Regions from separate parts of the Acidovorax sp. K2F genome, predicted to be linked through region 2. Evidence: predicted binding sites of a transcription regulator. Region 2 holds the regulator's gene; the other holds the start of a gene.
The links. Region 2 encodes HrcA, which represses chaperone genes, less so after heat shock. Its sites were predicted from a motif close to TTAGCACTCNNNNNNNNNGAGTGCTAA; they were not measured.
Positions count from the first base shown of each region.

Region 1: the regulator HrcA is predicted to act here: its motif matches at 2,320-2,346, upstream of N4G42_RS04655 (co-chaperone GroES).

Region 1 is NZ_JAOBSQ010000010.1:31,370-39,250, reverse strand. It holds gene N4G42_RS04665 (LysR family transcriptional regulator) at 54-974, shown strand; gene N4G42_RS04660 (hypothetical protein) at 1,235-1,786, opposite strand; gene N4G42_RS04655 (co-chaperone GroES) at 2,436-2,726, shown strand; gene groL (chaperonin GroEL) at 2,821-4,473, shown strand; gene N4G42_RS04645 (DUF805 domain-containing protein) at 4,602-4,901, opposite strand; gene eda (bifunctional 4-hydroxy-2-oxoglutarate aldolase/2-dehydro-3-deoxy-phosphogluconate aldolase) at 5,131-5,787, opposite strand; gene edd (phosphogluconate dehydratase) at 5,778-7,547, opposite strand; gene N4G42_RS04630 (SMP-30/gluconolactonase/LRE family protein) at 7,646-7,881, shown strand, end outside.
Region 2 is NZ_JAOBSQ010000013.1:45,810-53,690, forward strand. It holds gene N4G42_RS05570 (hypothetical protein) at 1-161, opposite strand, end outside; gene N4G42_RS05575 (recombinase family protein) at 713-1,303, shown strand; gene hrcA (heat-inducible transcriptional repressor HrcA) at 1,313-2,317, shown strand; tRNA gene N4G42_RS05585 (tRNA-Ile) at 2,368-2,444, shown strand; tRNA gene N4G42_RS05590 (tRNA-Arg) at 2,650-2,726, shown strand; gene greB (transcription elongation factor GreB) at 2,806-3,372, shown strand; gene N4G42_RS05600 (RelA/SpoT family protein) at 3,444-5,723, opposite strand; gene rpoZ (DNA-directed RNA polymerase subunit omega) at 5,821-6,024, opposite strand; gene gmk (guanylate kinase) at 6,041-6,661, opposite strand; gene N4G42_RS05615 (YicC/YloC family endoribonuclease) at 6,698-7,615, opposite strand; gene N4G42_RS05620 (serine/threonine protein kinase) at 7,691-7,881, shown strand, end outside.

The DNA of each region.
Region 1 (7,881 bases), on a different contig from region 2:
GAAATAAGTGAATCATCTATAATTCGAATGAGCTATGTAGCAAGGAATACATAATGCGCGGGTTCGAATTTGCTGAGCTAAAAGCTTTTGCTGCCGTGGTCGAACGCAAGAGCTTTGCCCGCGCGGCTGAACATCTGGGCCTTTCGCCGTCTGCGCTCAGCCAGACCATTCGACAGCTCGAAGCCCGGATCGGCACGCGCCTTCTGAATAGGACGACACGAAGCGTCTCGCCCTCTGCAAGTGGCGAACTGCTTTATGGGCGCATAGCCCCATTGTTTCGGGAAATGGATGCAGCAGTCGCTGAAGCCACCGAGGCTGCAGGGCACACCACAGGCACGCTTCGCATCAACACGCTGGGGATCGCAGCGAGAACCATCATTGCACCCAGGCTTTCACGCTTCCACCAGACCTATCCTGAAGTGCTGCTCGACATCGTGGTCGACGACGCTCTGGCAGATATCGTTGTGGGCCGCTTCGACGCGGGCATCCGCGTGGGTGGACGACTTGAGAAAGACATGATTGCCGTGCGTCTCAGCCCAGACCTGAACATGGTTGCAGTAGCTTCTCCAGGCTATCTGGCTGCGCGAGGGGTCCCTAAGACACCCGCCGATTTGCATAGCCATGCATGCATTAACTGGCGGCTCCAGATGGACGGCAGACAGTACCGCTGGGAGTTCGAAAAGAAGGGCCAAAAACTGGAAGTCGCGGTGGATGGGCCGGTCGTCACCAATCACGCTGACATTGGCATCGCTGCTGCGCTGAACGGGCTCGGCATTGCTTATCACTTCGAACGAGATGGTGTGGCCGAGCACTTGGCCCACGGCAGGTTAGTCCAGGTCTTGGCGGACTGGTCGATCTCACGCCCCGGGCTGTTCCTCTACTACCCGAACAGGCATCATCGACCAGCGCTCTTGGGTGCATTTATCGACTGTCTCTTGGACAGAGATTTGGACATAGGACGCAAAGCTGGGTAGTCCAAGTTGTAGCCCGAGGGGCCCATGCGCCTAATTGTGCAGTTGATTGCGCATTGAATTTGGTCGGCTACTTCGAGGTTGGTCGTTCAAGGTAGTGGATTGACTGAACGAACAAGCAACTCCGTTCAAATGTGCACGCGATCGCGCAGATCTATGCCTGGTTGATGCCATTGCTGAGCCTCGTTGGGAGGATATGGCGATGAGATGATGCACAAGGTAGAAGGTGCAATAGATAAAGCGGGGCCGTTCGGTCAACCCTTTTAGGAGTAGATGAGCAATCCCAACGCGGGAACAACCACCAGATCCTGCTCGTGGCCGGTAGTGAAGAACGCCCCTTCTTTGCCAACTGCGCGCTGAGCCTGCTCCAGCAATTCAGGCGGTTCACCTGCGCAGCTCTGCCCGCGGAACAGCTGGTCATGCGCATCGGTCAGCGTGGCTTGCCACGGCTGGTATTGGTGATAGGGCTTGCCATCCCGCCCAAGCTGGGCCGCGTCGAAGTAAGCCAGGCCCTGGCGACGAATGCGCGCCAGGTTGTCTTCTGAAAGCCGGAAGATTGCGTATCCACACCCCTCTCGAAAACCAACGATCTCATCGTGGTGCAGAGCTTCCACCAGCTCGAATTGAGGAGGAATCGCCTGGCGATACAGCTCCACCTGCATATGGCTGCATCCTTTCACGGGCAGGAGTATCAGCACAAGCAGGGCGCAGGCCAAGAAGGTCAACCGCAGCGCGACGGTGGGCGGTTGATAACCATCCCAGCCAAACGATTCATGTCTGACTTGCTCGGTCGAGGCATTGTCTTTGGACCCCATCCAAATTTAGGCTCAATGGTCATAGTGCATCCAATGTCCGGTTGTGGCCGATAGTACTCATTCGATGACGCATCCCGTATGTCTGCAACCAGCCTGAAGCAGCCCATCCAACTCCCCGTAGCTCTTGCCAGTCAGCGCTTCAACCGAGGCGCTTGAAAACATGTACATCGGTGCACGGCTGTTTAGGGATCACCCTAAGGTGAAGATAAAACATGCACTGACCCTGACACTCATCCGTCTGCGGCAACCCTATGACCGCAACCAGCCGGGAGCTGCAATGGAAGCAATTCGGTTTCGGCCGATCGCAAAATAGTGTGCGCCCGCTTCCATTTTTAACATCTGTTCTAAGCGTTCCAAAGAACGACGGGCTGACGGCATACGCGGCAACTCCGCGCTAGCGATTCACCAAAATCTAAATTTGAATGGCGGAAAAACGAAATTAGAGTGGCGTTCCGCAGCGTTCCGCAGCGTTCCGCACCTTCGACCCCATGTTCTGAGGGGGTGTCTTGAAATGGCCACAAATGCCCGTATCATTAGCACTCACCGCAGACGAGTGCTAACACCACACTCCCTGCTGGCAGTTTGGTGGCCCCGGATGGCCGGGGCTGATTGAGTCCCTCAGCTTTTTACTGAAAACAGGAGCATTGCAATGAACCTTCGCCCTCTGCACGATCGCGTGATCGTCAAGCGTATTGAAAGCGAAACCACGACCGCTTCCGGCATCGTGATCCCTGACAACGCCGCCGAAAAGCCCGATCAAGGTGAAGTGTTGGCCGTTGGCCCCGGCAAGCGCAACGACAAGGGCGAAGTGCTCGCCCTGAACGTGAAGGTCGGTGACCGCGTTCTGTTCGGCAAGTACTCGGGCCAGACCGTCAAGGTCAAGGGCGACGAGCTGCTGGTCATGAAGGAAGACGATCTGTTCGCAGTGGTCGAGAAGTAATTCTCCCGCTGATTCGCTCATCTTTTCATAGCTGCTACCGCTTACTGGATAAGCGCTAGCGGCCAATTTGAACCCAATTTTCAGGAGCTCCAAAATGGCAGCAAAAGACGTAGTTTTCGGCGGCGAAGCCCGCGCACGCATGGTTGAAGGCGTGAACATCCTGGCCAACGCGGTCAAGGTGACTCTGGGCCCCAAGGGTCGCAATGTGGTGCTGGAGCGCTCGTTCGGCGCCCCTACCGTGACCAAGGACGGTGTGTCCGTGGCCAAGGAAATCGAACTCAAGGACAAGCTGCAGAACATGGGCGCCCAGCTCGTGAAGGAAGTGGCCTCCAAGACCAGCGACAACGCTGGTGACGGCACCACCACCGCTACGGTGCTGGCACAAGCCATCGTTCGCGAAGGCTTCAAGTACGTGGCCGCCGGCATCAACCCGATGGACCTGAAGCGCGGTATCGACAAGGCTGTGACGGCCCTGGTTGCCGAGCTGAAGAAGGCTTCCAAGCCCACCACCACCTCCAAGGAAATCGCCCAAGTGGGTTCGATCTCCGCCAACTCCGACGAAACCATCGGCAAGCTGATCGCTGACGCCATGGACAAGGTTGGCAAGGAAGGCGTGATCACCGTGGAAGACGGCAAGTCGCTGGACAGCGAACTGGACGTCGTGGAAGGCATGCAGTTTGACCGCGGCTACCTGTCGCCTTACTTCATCAACAACCCAGAAAAGCAATCCGCGATTCTGGACAACCCCTTCGTGCTGCTGTTCGACAAGAAGATCAGCAACATCCGCGACCTGCTGCCTACGCTGGAGCAAGTTGCCAAGGCTGGCCGTCCCCTGCTGATCATTGCCGAAGAAGTCGAAGGCGAAGCCCTGGCTACGCTGGTGGTCAACACGATTCGCGGCATCCTGAAGGTTGTGGCTGTGAAGGCTCCAGGCTTTGGCGACCGTCGCAAGGCCATGCTGGAAGACATCGCCATCCTGACGGGCGGCAAGGTCATCGCTGAAGAAGTGGGCCTGACGCTCGAAAAGGTGACGCTGGCCGACCTGGGCCAAGCCAAGCGCATCGAAGTGGGCAAGGAAAACACCATCATCATCGACGGCGCTGGCGCTGCTGCTGACATCGAAGCCCGCGTCAAGCAAGTGCGCGTGCAGATCGAAGAAGCCACGTCCGACTACGACCGCGAAAAGCTGCAAGAGCGCGTGGCCAAGCTGGCTGGCGGTGTGGCCGTGATCAAGGTGGGCGCTGCCACCGAAGTCGAAATGAAGGAAAAGAAGGCCCGCGTGGAAGACGCACTGCACGCTACCCGTGCAGCTGTGGAAGAAGGCGTTGTGGCTGGTGGCGGCGTGGCTCTGCTGCGTGCCAAGCAAGCTGTGGGCGACTCGATCAAGGGCGACAACGCTGACCAGGACGCCGGTATCAAGCTGGTGTTGAAGGCAGTGGAAGCTCCTCTGCGCGAAATCGTGAACAACGCCGGTGGCGAAGCCTCGGTGGTGGTGAACGCAGTGTTGGCTGGCAAGGGCAACTTTGGCTTCAACGCTGCCAACGACACCTACGGCGACATGCTGGAACTGGGCATTCTGGACCCCACGAAGGTCACCCGCACCGCTCTGCAAAACGCTGCCTCCGTGGCATCGCTGCTGCTGACGACCGAAGCCATGGTGGCTGAAGCCCCGAAGGATGACGCCCCAGCTGGTGGCGGCATGCCCGACATGGGCGGCATGGGTGGCATGGGCGGCATGGGCATGTAATTGCCTGCCCCCTGCGCAGCAGCCCCGTGTTGACTGCGCAGCCCACTACACAAAAGCCCGCAGGCCTTACGGTCTGCGGGCTTTTGTTTTTCTATGGGGCCAACTCGGGACACTGGCCTGCCATGGGTTTACTCCCCGCTGGGTTGCACCCACCAGTAAATCAGCACCAGCGTGCCGATACCGGTGAGGGACAGCAGCTGCCACCAGCCGGAGCGGCCAATATCGTGCAAGCGGCGAGCCCCCACGGCCAGCGCTGGCAACAGCAGGGCCAGCGCGGCAATGCCATACAGCACCTGGCTGATCATGGTGGCAATCACCAGCACCCCGAACTGAAACAGCGCAAACCACCAGAACTCAGAGCGTGGTGCACGGCCCGAAAACCCTGCGTACTGCGCGAAGCAGCTTTTGACAGCCGAAACAAAATCCATAGCGAATTCCCTCTCTTGAACAATCATTGCTCGGTCACGGGGTATCCCCGCGTGGCCATGATAGAGGGGCGCCGCGACAAGTCCAGCCAACTCGGCACGCGCAGCGGAGACACCGTACCGCTGGCGCCACGGTGTCAGCGTCTCTTTTGCTCTTATTTTGATAGCTGTTAGTGCATATTGCACTAGCGCACCAGGCGCTTTTGGCTGCAAACCCAGCGCCCAGAGCCCCTCAAGCCGCCTTGCGCAATGCCTGGGTGTCGCGCGCCAGCTGGGTGATGCGCGCCCAGTCGCCCGCGCGCACCGCATCGGTGGGCGTAAGCCATGAGCCGCCCACGCAGCGCACATTGGGCAGTGCCAGGTAGTTGGAGGCAGTGGCGTTGGTGATGCCACCCGTGGGGCAAAAGCTCACCTGGCCAAACGGGCTGGCCCAGGACTTGAGCAGCGGGATGCCGCCCACGGCCTCGGCCGGGAAGAGCTTGAGGAACGAGAACCCATCGGCCAGCGCCGCCATGATCTCGCTGGATGTGGCCACACCGGGCAGCAGCGGCAGGTTCAGGCCCTTGCAGGCGGTGCCCACGGCCGAGGTATAACCGGGGCTCACGGCAAAACGCGCACCGGCTTCGCTCGCGCGGCGCGCGTCATCAGCGTTGAGCACCGTGCCCACACCCACCACAGCTTCGGGCAGATGGCGGGCGATGGTTTCGATGGCGGGCAGACCGGCAGCGGTGCGCAGCGTCACCTCCAGCACCTTCACGCCACCGGCCAGCAGGGCCTCGGCCAGGGGCAGCGCGTCTTCCACGCGGTCGATCACGATGACGGGGATGACCGGGCCATGGCTGGCGATGTCGAGGGGATTCATGGGGGCGGAAGCAGGGGTTACAGCCATGTGCAGGCTCCTTGTTCGGCACCGCCTGCGTGGCGGCGAAAGTTGGTGAAGAGTTCGCGGCCGAAGCCGATGGGTGATGGGGCGCTGCAGCGCTCCGGGGCGCGTGCGGCCCACTCGGCGTCGTCCACCAGCACATCGAGCGTGCCAGCCACCGCATCCACCCGCACGATGTCGCCATCACGCACCTTGGCCAGCGGGCCACCGGCCAGGGCCTCGGGCGTGACGTGGATCGCGGCCGGTACGCGGCCGGAGGCGCCGCTCATGCGGCCGTCGGTGACCAGCGCCACCTGGAAGCCCTGGTTCTGCAGCACTGCCAGCGGGGGCGTGAGCTTGTGCAGCTCTGGCATGCCGTTGGCCTGCGGGCCCTGAAAGCGCACCACGGCCACCATGTCCTGGTTCACCTCGCCCGCGCTGAAGGCTGCGAGCAGGGCTTCTTGCGAGTCAAAAACTCGCGCTGGGGCTTGGACGATGTGGCGATCTTCGGGCACGGCCGACACCTTGATCACCGCGCGGCCCAGGCGGCCTTGCAGCAGGCGCAGACCGCCGGTGGGTGAGAAGGGTTCGCTCACGGACCGCAGCACCGAGGTGTCGCCCGACACCGCCGGGGCGCTCTTGCCGCCATCGGCAATGCCGCCCGCGTTCACGCTCATCGCATCAGGGTGCATCAAGCCACCCGCCAGCAGCTCACGCAGGATCCAGGGCGGGCCGCCCGCCGCCTGGAACTGGTTCACATCGGCATCGCCATTGGGGTACACGCGGGCCAGCAGGGGCACCACCGACGAGAGTTCGTCAAAGTCCGTCCAGTCGATCAGGATGCCCGCGCTGCGCGCAATCGCCACCCAGTGGATCAGGTGGTTGGTGGAGCCACCCGTGGCCAGCAGGGCCACCATGGCGTTGACGATGCAGCGCTCGTCCACCAGCTTGCCGATGGGGGTGAAGCGGTTGCCCCGCTTGCCGATGTCGAGCACCGTGCGCAGCGCCTGGCGCGTGAAGGCCTCGCGCGCCTCGCTGCCGGGCGACTCGAACGCCGCGCCGGGCACATGCAGGCCCATGGCTTCGAGCAGCATCTGGTTGCTGTTGGCCGTGCCGTAGAACGTGCAGGTGCCAGGGCTGTGGTACGCGGCCGATTCGGCCTTGAGCAGTTCGTCACGGCCCACCAGGCCCTGTGCGTACTGCTCGCGCACCTTGGATTTTTCCTTGTTCGACAGGCCTGTGCCCATGGGGCCTGCGGGCACAAACACGCAGGGCAGATGGCCGTAGTGCAGCGCGCCAATCAACAGGCCGGGCACGATCTTGTCGCACACGCCCAGCAGCAGTGCACCATCGAACACATCGTGGGACAGCGCTACCGCAGTGGCCATGGCAATGGCATCGCGGGAGAACAGCGACAGCTCCATGCCGGGCGTACCCTGCGTCACACCGTCGCACATGGCGGGCACGCCGCCGGCCACTTGCACCGTGGCACCGAGCTGGGCGGCCTCATCACGCAGGATAGCGGGGTAGCTCTGGTACGGCTGGTGCGCCGAGAGCATGTCGTTGTAGGCCGTGACGATGCCGATGTTGGGCGCCTTCTCGACCGTGACCTTGAACTTGTCCGAGCCCGGCAATGCCGCGTAGGCGTGGGCCAGGTTCGCGCAGCCCATGCGGTCTTGTGCGGGCTTGCGGGCAATCATGGCGTCAACGCCGGCAAGGTAGGCGCCGCGGGTGTCTGCGCTGCGCTGGACAATGCGCTCGGTCACGCGCGCTACAACTGGATGCATGGAAGTCTCCATCGGTGGGTGGCAGGACCCCGTGCATTGCGCCAGGGTCGTTATCTGAGGCCCTAGAATGTAACTCGATAACCACCCCAATTCAACCCATGTCCCTGCAAACCTTGCCCTTGCCGCCGTCCGAACTGGGTGAATCTCCCTTCTGGCACCCCACGGAAAAATCCCTTTACTGGTGTGACATTCAGGGACAAGCGGTGCACGCATGGCATCCTGACAGCGGCCACCACCGACAGTGGCGCATGCCCAGCGAGCCCGGCTGCTGCGCGCCTGCGGCTGATGGGCGATTGGTAATCGGGTTACGAAACGGTTTCTATCTCCTGGATAC
Region 2 (7,881 bases):
ACCCGGCCCGCTGCCTTGAAAGCTGCGCCGCGCTCTGCCCTGATCGCCCGCAGCAGCCGCGTCGTCGGCCGCGACGTAGCCCACACCAGCAAGCGCCCGAACTGCAAAGGCATCTGCAGCGCCAGAGCTTCAGGAAATTTGCGGTAGTTGCTTGCGATCATGGAGTTCCCCTTCATGTGTACCGGGCCCCTAGATTCCGAGCCGGACAACTGTTGTCTGTTGCCCGTGCAAGCTGGCCTCGCTTGCACCGATCCCCTGAGTTCTTCGCCGTGCCATTAGCGTTGCCGGGATTGGGTTGCGGAGGGGGGAGGGTTTGTAAAGCGCAGCTTTATGGATTCCCCCCGCAGCAACCCAAAGAGCCGCAGGCGCGGTCCTGGCTTAGCGTTGGCCGAAGAGGCGAAGAAATCTGGGGAATGGTGCTGGGCGCTACCTCTCACGGGCAACGGACGCTGCGCGGCGAGCGCCTAAAGCTGCGAAGCAAGCTCAATCTAATGGCTGTTTGTTCTCTTGCCCTTTGTTACGATCCATCAATGGGAGCAGACAACAGAGATTGGTATCGGGATTGGTGGCGAAAGAAAACAGGCTACGTAGAGCGCGCGGCTTTTCGCATGTCAGAAGCTGATAGGAGGCGCGCAGTGCGTGCTTCCAGGTGGCGCACTGTTTTGGCCTTGCTTGTGGTGATCGTCATCAGCTTTTTATTCAACAGATACCGGTGACCATTTACGGCTACGCCCGCGTTTCAACCCTTGAACAGAACACGGCAGCACAGCTAGCAGCCTTCCGGCGCGCTGGCATTGACAAGGTTGTGCAAGAAAAGCGCTCTGCTGTGAAGCAGCGCCCCGAGCTCGATAAGCTGTTGACCGTGTTGGTCAAGGGCGATGTGTTGGTGGTCTACAAACTGGACCGCCTTGCGCGGTCTGTTTCCCACTTCGTCAAGGTCTTTGAATACCTGAAAGCGAAGGGTGTAGGCTTCCGTTCGTTGACCGAGTCAATTGAAACTGACACGGCTCATGGCCGCATGTTCCTTCACCTGCTCTCTGCCTTCGCCGAGTTTGAGCGCGAATTGATCAGGGAGAGGTGTTTAGCTGGTCAGCGTGCTGCGCGGGCTGCGGGGAAGACTTGGGGCCGGAAGCGTGCCTTGTCTGATGACGATGTGGCCCAGGCTGCAGCCTGTTGGCGCTCCGGTTGGTATGACCAGCGCACCCTTGCGGATATGCTGGGGGTTTCCGTCAGTAGCTTACGTGACCACATCCACCGCCATGAGGGGCGCGGACGCTGGGCCAAAACACGATTACAAAAGTAAAATCATTCCATGCTCGATGACCGTGCCAAGTTGTTGCTCAAAGCCCTGGTCGAGCGTTACATCGCTGATGGGCAGCCCGTAGGGTCGCGTACCCTTTCCCGCGCGTCCGGGTTGGATTTGTCGCCTGCCACGATACGAAACGTGATGGCGGACCTGGAAGAGCTGGGGCTGATTGCGAGTCCCCATACCTCCGCTGGCCGTATTCCCACAGCGCGTGGATACCGATTGTTTGTGGACACGATGCTCACGGTGCAGCGGGAGTCTGTCATGCCGCCCCAGCTGGCACCTGAACAGCCACAAAAAGTCATTGCCAACGCTGCGCAGCTGTTGTCCAACCTCTCCCAGTTCGTTGGAGTGGTGATGGCACCTCGGCGTACCTCGGTATTTCGCCACATAGAGTTTCTTCGACTTTCCGAAAAGCGCTTTCTCGTCATCATCGTGTCGCCGGAAGGTGACGTACAGAATCGCGTGATCTTCACCGAGGTGGATCACTCTCAGTCGCAACTGGTAGAGGCCTCCAACTTCCTGAATGCCCACTACGCCGGACTCGCAATGGAGCAGGTGCGAGAACGTTTGAAGTCCGAGGTCGATGTACTGCGCGGAGAGATCGCATCGCTTATGCAGGCGGCAGTCAACGTAGGCTCAGAGGCACTGTCCGAGGCGCAGGACGAGGTGGTGATTTCTGGAGAGCGCAACCTGCTGTCCGTCAGTGATTTCTCCAGCGACATGGGCAACCTGCGCAGGGCATTTGACTTGTTTGAGCAGAAGACACAAATCCTTCGCCTTCTGGACATCTCCAGCCAAGCGGAAGGGGTGCGCATCTACATCGGTGGCGAGAGCCAGGTTGTGCCCTTTGAAGAGCTTTCGATCGTCAGCTCCCCCTATGAGGTTGATGGCAAGGTGGTGGGGACTTTGGGCGTGATTGGTCCTACGCGCATGCCATACGACCGCATGATCCAGATTGTAGACATCACCTCCAAGCTGTTGTCCAACGCGCTCAGCCACCGCAAGTAAGCCCCTACAATACGGCGCTTGCCCCGTTGTATAGCGCTGGAGCATGGCTGGGGGCGTTAGCTCAGTTGGTTAGAGCAGAGGACTCATAATCCTTTGGTCGTTGGTTCAAGTCCAACACGCCCTACCACCCTCGCTTGCAGGGTGAATCCATCAACAAACGATGTGTTTTGTGATCCAAAGCGCTCAGTTTGTTTTTGGAGCCTTCATCGTGCATTACAATCTCGGCTTGCGTTGAATTGACTGTCTGTTTGCATGGCCTGATTCAGGAAAGCAATCAGAAAAAAAGCAAATTTCAAGGGTCGCCAAGAAATCATGCTATAATTCGAAGCTTAGCGGCTGTAGCTCAGCTGGATAGAGTACTTGGCTACGAACCAAGGGGTCGTGGGTTCGATTCCTGCCAGCCGCACCAATGTTTAAAGCCTGCAATCGTAAGATTGCAGGCTTTTTCATTTGTCCAGGCGCTTTGCGCTGATTGGAGAGTTCTGGCAATGAGCAAGGCTTTTACCAAGGAAACCGATAGCGCCGACGATGACGAAGGATTGGCACTGCCTCCTTTGCCGCCGGGTGGCAAAAACTACATCACCCCGTCAGGCTATGCACGTCTAAGGGCGGAGCTGTTGGATCTCATCGATAGCGAGCGGCCGAAGATCGTGGATGTGGTGCACTGGGCGGCCAGCAACGGAGACCGGTCTGAAAACGGCGACTACCTCTATGGCAAGAAGCGCCTGCGCGAAATTGATCGGCGCATTCGTTTTTTGACCAAGCGGCTGGAGATCGCCGAGGTGGTGGACCCTAGTTTGCATGCGGGCAGTGAACAGGTCTTCTTTGGAGCCACCGTCACCTACTCCGACGACGAGGATGGTGAGCGCACGATCACCATCATGGGCATTGACGAGGCTGACAGCCGTATGGGTCAGGTCAGTTGGATTTCACCTGTGGCCCGGGCGCTGCTGAAGGCGCGCGTTGGGGACGAGGTGCAGTTACCCACGCCGGGCGGAGTGCGCCATTTGGAGGTGGTGGAGGTGCAGTACCCGCCTCGTAGTGCCGCTACGTAACCCGTTCGCACACAGACGCCGACCTGCGCGTCTGTTGTATCGACCTCAGGGCTTGGTGCCGTGCTGAGGTGTCAGGGTTGTGGAGTAATCCTGGCTGCACGCAGCACAGCCTGTGTGCGGCGCAGGTTGCGCAATGCCAGCTCGAGATGGGCCTGATCGCGAACCGCCACGATGAATCGCAGATCCGTGGTGTCCAAGGCCGCCTCATCGTCCATGTCCACGTGGGTGATGTCGGCCTCTGAATTGGCAAGCTCCGCTGCCACGCGTGCCAGCACCCCCTTGCCGTTGTTCACGGTAACGACCACGCCCGTTTCGAACATTCGGGTGGGCTCGTCCGACCAGTCCACGGCAATGAAGCGTTCGCTGTCTTTATGCTGCAGACGTTTGGCGACACTGCAATGTGCGTTGTGCACGACCAGTCCCTCACCGCGGCCCAGATAACCGACGATGCTGTCGCCCGGCACGGGACGGCAGCAGGTGGCATATTGCACAGAGGCATTCTCGCTGCCATCCAGCGTGACGGCCCCTTGCGACAGGGTTTCGTGAGATGTGTAGCGCTCACGAGTCATGAGCAGAGCATCCGGACGGTGGCCATGCTCCGACATCAGCACCATCAACCGTTTGGCGACGATGCTGGCAATGCGTTTGCCCAGGCCCAGATCGGTCATCAGCTCGCTGCGCGTGCGATTGCCGGTGAAGCGCAGCAGCTTGTCCCACAGCGGTTGGGTCTCAGCGCTGACGGGGGGCAGTTGTTCGAGGCCTTCCGCTCGGATGGCTTGAGTCAACAGTTTTTCACCCAGCCCTTCGGACTCGGTTTGGGCCAAGGTTTTGAGGTAATGGCGGATCTTGGACCGTGCTCGACCCGTGCGCACAAAACCAAGCCACGCTGGGTTGGGTGTGGAAACGGGGTCGGTGATGATCTCCACCACGTCCCCGTTCTTGAGTTCGGTGCGCAGCGGAACCTGCTCGTTATTGATCTTGGCGGCGGTCGTCCGATCACCCACATTGCTGTGAATGGCATAGGCAAAGTCCACCACCGTGGCGCCGCGCGGCAACGCCATGATCTGGCTTTTGGGTGTGAAGACGTAGACCGCATCGGGAAACAGGTCCACCTTGACGTGATCCCAGAACTCCGCCGCATCCCGTGTTTCGTTCTGTATGTCCAGCAAGGACTGCAGCCACTTGGTGCCAAGGCGCTCGGCTGCCGTACCTTCCCCGTCCTGGGCCTTGTACAGCCAGTGTGCTGCCACGCCGGCTTCGGCAATCACGTGCATCTCATCGGTGCGCATCTGGAACTCGATGTTCACGCCCGAGGGCCCCACCAGGGTGGTGTGCAGAGACTGATAGCCGTTGAGTTTGGCAATGGCAATATGGTCCTTGAACTTTCCAGGTACCGGCTTGTACATCTGGTGCAGTACACCCAAGGCGGTGTAGCAATCGGTCACAGTCGGCACGATGACTCGAAAGCCGTAGATGTCCGTCACCTGGGCAAAGCTCAGGTGCTTGAGGTCCATCTTTTGATAGATGGCATACAGCGTTTTCTCGCGGCCTGCCAGGCGCACCTTCATGCCGATCTTGGAGAAGGCGGCATCCACTTCGGCCTGCACCTTCTGAACCAGATCGCGCCGGCGGTTGCGGGATTTGTTGACGGCCTTGGCCAGTGTGGCATAGCGCCAGGGGTGCAGGTGTCGGAAGGCCAGGTCCTGCAGTTCACGATAGGTCTGATTCAGGCCCAGGCGGTGGGCAATGGGGGCATAAATTTCCAGCGTCTCGGACGAAATGCGGCCCCATTTGCTGCGCGGCATGTCCGACAGCGTGCGCATGTTGTGCGTTCGGTCGGCCAGCTTGATGAGGATGACGCGTACATCACGCGCCATGGCCAGCAGCATTTTGCGAAACGACTCGGCCTGATTTTCTTCGCGAGTGTTGAACTGCAGCTTGTCCAGCTTGGTGAGGCCATCCACCAGTTCGGCCACCGGGGCGCCAAACCGGTCGATCAGGTCGGCCTTGGTCACGCCGCAGTCTTCCATGGCGTCGTGCAGCAGCGCGGCCATCAGCGCCTGGGCATCGAGCTTCCACGCCGCGCACTGCGCGGCCACTGCAATAGGGTGGGTGATGTAGGGCTCACCGCTGTTGCGCAGCTGCCCCAGGTGGGCTTCATCGGCAAAACGGTACGCCTGGCGCACCTGCTCGATGCTGACGGCGTCCAGGTAGTCCAGGCTATCGGTCAGTGCGGCGAAGCTGGCCGCAGCCGCATTGGCGGCCGCAGCGGCTGCCGATAGATTGCCTGCCTGAGATGGGTCGCCCGGGCGAGGCTGCGTTGCAGAAGGTGAATTGAGCACCGCGTTCATGCCTTAAATGTAGCGCGGGACTGCGCCAGAGGACTTTCGGGCAAAAAAAAGCACCGCTGGCGCGGTGCTTTTGGATGGGCATTGCCCAACAGAACGTTCAACCGGGAACCTTCTTGAGCATCTCCAGACCCACTTTGCCTTCGGCGATTTCACGCAGGGCAGTCACGGCGGGCTTGTTGCGGCTTTCGATGCGTGGAGCATGGCCCTGGCTGAGCATGCGGGCACGGTACGTGGCGGCCAGTACGAGCTGGAAGCGGTTGGGGATCTTTTCCAGACAGTCTTCTACGGTGATGCGTGCCATCGTTTACTCCGGGGATTCAGGTGATATTGAGCGACTGAAAGGTGTCAGCACGGGCGCGGCGCTGAGCGGCGTACTTGAGTCGCTGGGCGTGAACTACGGCTTTCAGGTCGAAAAGCGCGCGCTCAAACAACTCGTTAATTATAACGAAGTCGAATTTGCTGACCTGGGCCATCTCGATGGCAGCATTTTTGAGGCGTACCTCGATGACATCCGCAGAGTCTTCGCCCCGCCGCTCCAGCCGCGATCGCAGTTCTTCCCAGCTGGGCGGGAGGATGAAAACCAGCACCGCATTGGCAAATGCCTGCTTGATCTGCAGTGCGCCCTGGAAATCGATTTCCAGAATCACATCTGAGCCCTGGGCAATGCGCTCTTCAATGGCTTTCTTGGATGTGCCATAGCGGTTGCCGTGCACATGGGCCCATTCGACAAACGCGTTGCCTTGCACCATGGCGTCGAACTCGGACTCCGACGCGAAGAAGTATTCGCGGCCATGCTTTTCCTGGCCGCGGGGCGCACGGGTGGTGTGCGAGATGGAGGGGTGGACATGCGAGTCCAGCTCCAGCAAGGCCTTGACCAAGCTGGACTTGCCAGCACCACTGGGTGCTGCCACGACGATGAGATTTCCTGGATAGTCCATGGTTGATGTGCGCCAGGCGCTATCAAAAAATGAGTGTTATTCGATATTTTGCACTTGCTCGCGCATCTGCTCGATCAGCACCTTCATGTCCACGCTGATGCGGGTGAGGTCGAGCGCGGCAGATTTGGAGCCCAGCGTGTTGGCTTCGCGGTGGAGTTCCTGGATCAGGAAGTCCAGGCGCTTGCCCACTTCGCCACCTTTTTTCAGCAGGCGCTCGATTTCATCCAGATGCGAATCCAGCCGCGTGATCTCTTCTGCCACGTCGATGCGGATGGCAAACGCCGTGGCCTCGGTCAATGCGCGGTCACGGGCAGCCTCGGGGAGGGTAGAACCGTCGGTGAGGGCCATCGCCTCTTTCCAGCGCTCCATGAAGCGCAGGCGTTGCTGCTCCACCAGCAGCGGAACCATGGGGACCGCCTGTTCGGCCAAGGCCCGCAGCTGCTTGACGCGATCCAGCAGCATGGTTGCGAGGCGTTTGCCCTCACGTTCGCGGGCGGCCAGCAGGGCGGTCAATGCTTCTTCCGCGAGGGCCGGAACGGCTTCGCTCCAGTCCTCGGTGCCCGAATGTGCATTGGCACACAGGCGCAAGGCGTCGGCCACGGTGAGGGGGGCAGCGCTGGGCAGCCAAGCCCTGACGGAGTCCTGCAAAGAGTTGAGCCGCTGCAGCAGTCGTGCAGGCGGGTCTTGCAGGCTGTTGCTGTCGTCGGTGTCGAGGGCGGCTCGCACTTCGACCTTGCCGCGTTTCAGGCGCGCTGTGAGCAAGCTGCGCAGCGTGGGCTCCATAGCGCGCAGCTCGTCAGGCAGGCGAAACGACAGGTCCAGAAAGCGGCTGTTGACGGATCGGATTTCCAGTCCCAGCCGGCGCGTCTGGGGGGCGCGGGCGTCGGTTTCAGCGCCAGTGGCAGATGCGCCATGCTGTGCGCTGGCGTATCCGGTCATGCTGTAAACTGGCATTGGACTTTTTGATGGTTGCTTGCGATCCGGCGATTATCCGGGTTCCGCCTTACCCCCGAATCATCTTCGCAAAATATGTCAAAAATCAAACCGGCCCCCTTGCCGCCCGATACCGCAATTGGCGGTTACCGTGTGGTGCGCCGGTTGTCCTCCGGTGGTTTTGGTGTGGTTTATCTGGCCCTCGACGCCGAAGGCCAGCAGGTGGCCATCAAGGAGTACCTTCCTTCGTCCCTGGCGACCCGCGCTCCTGGTGAGTTGCTTCCGAA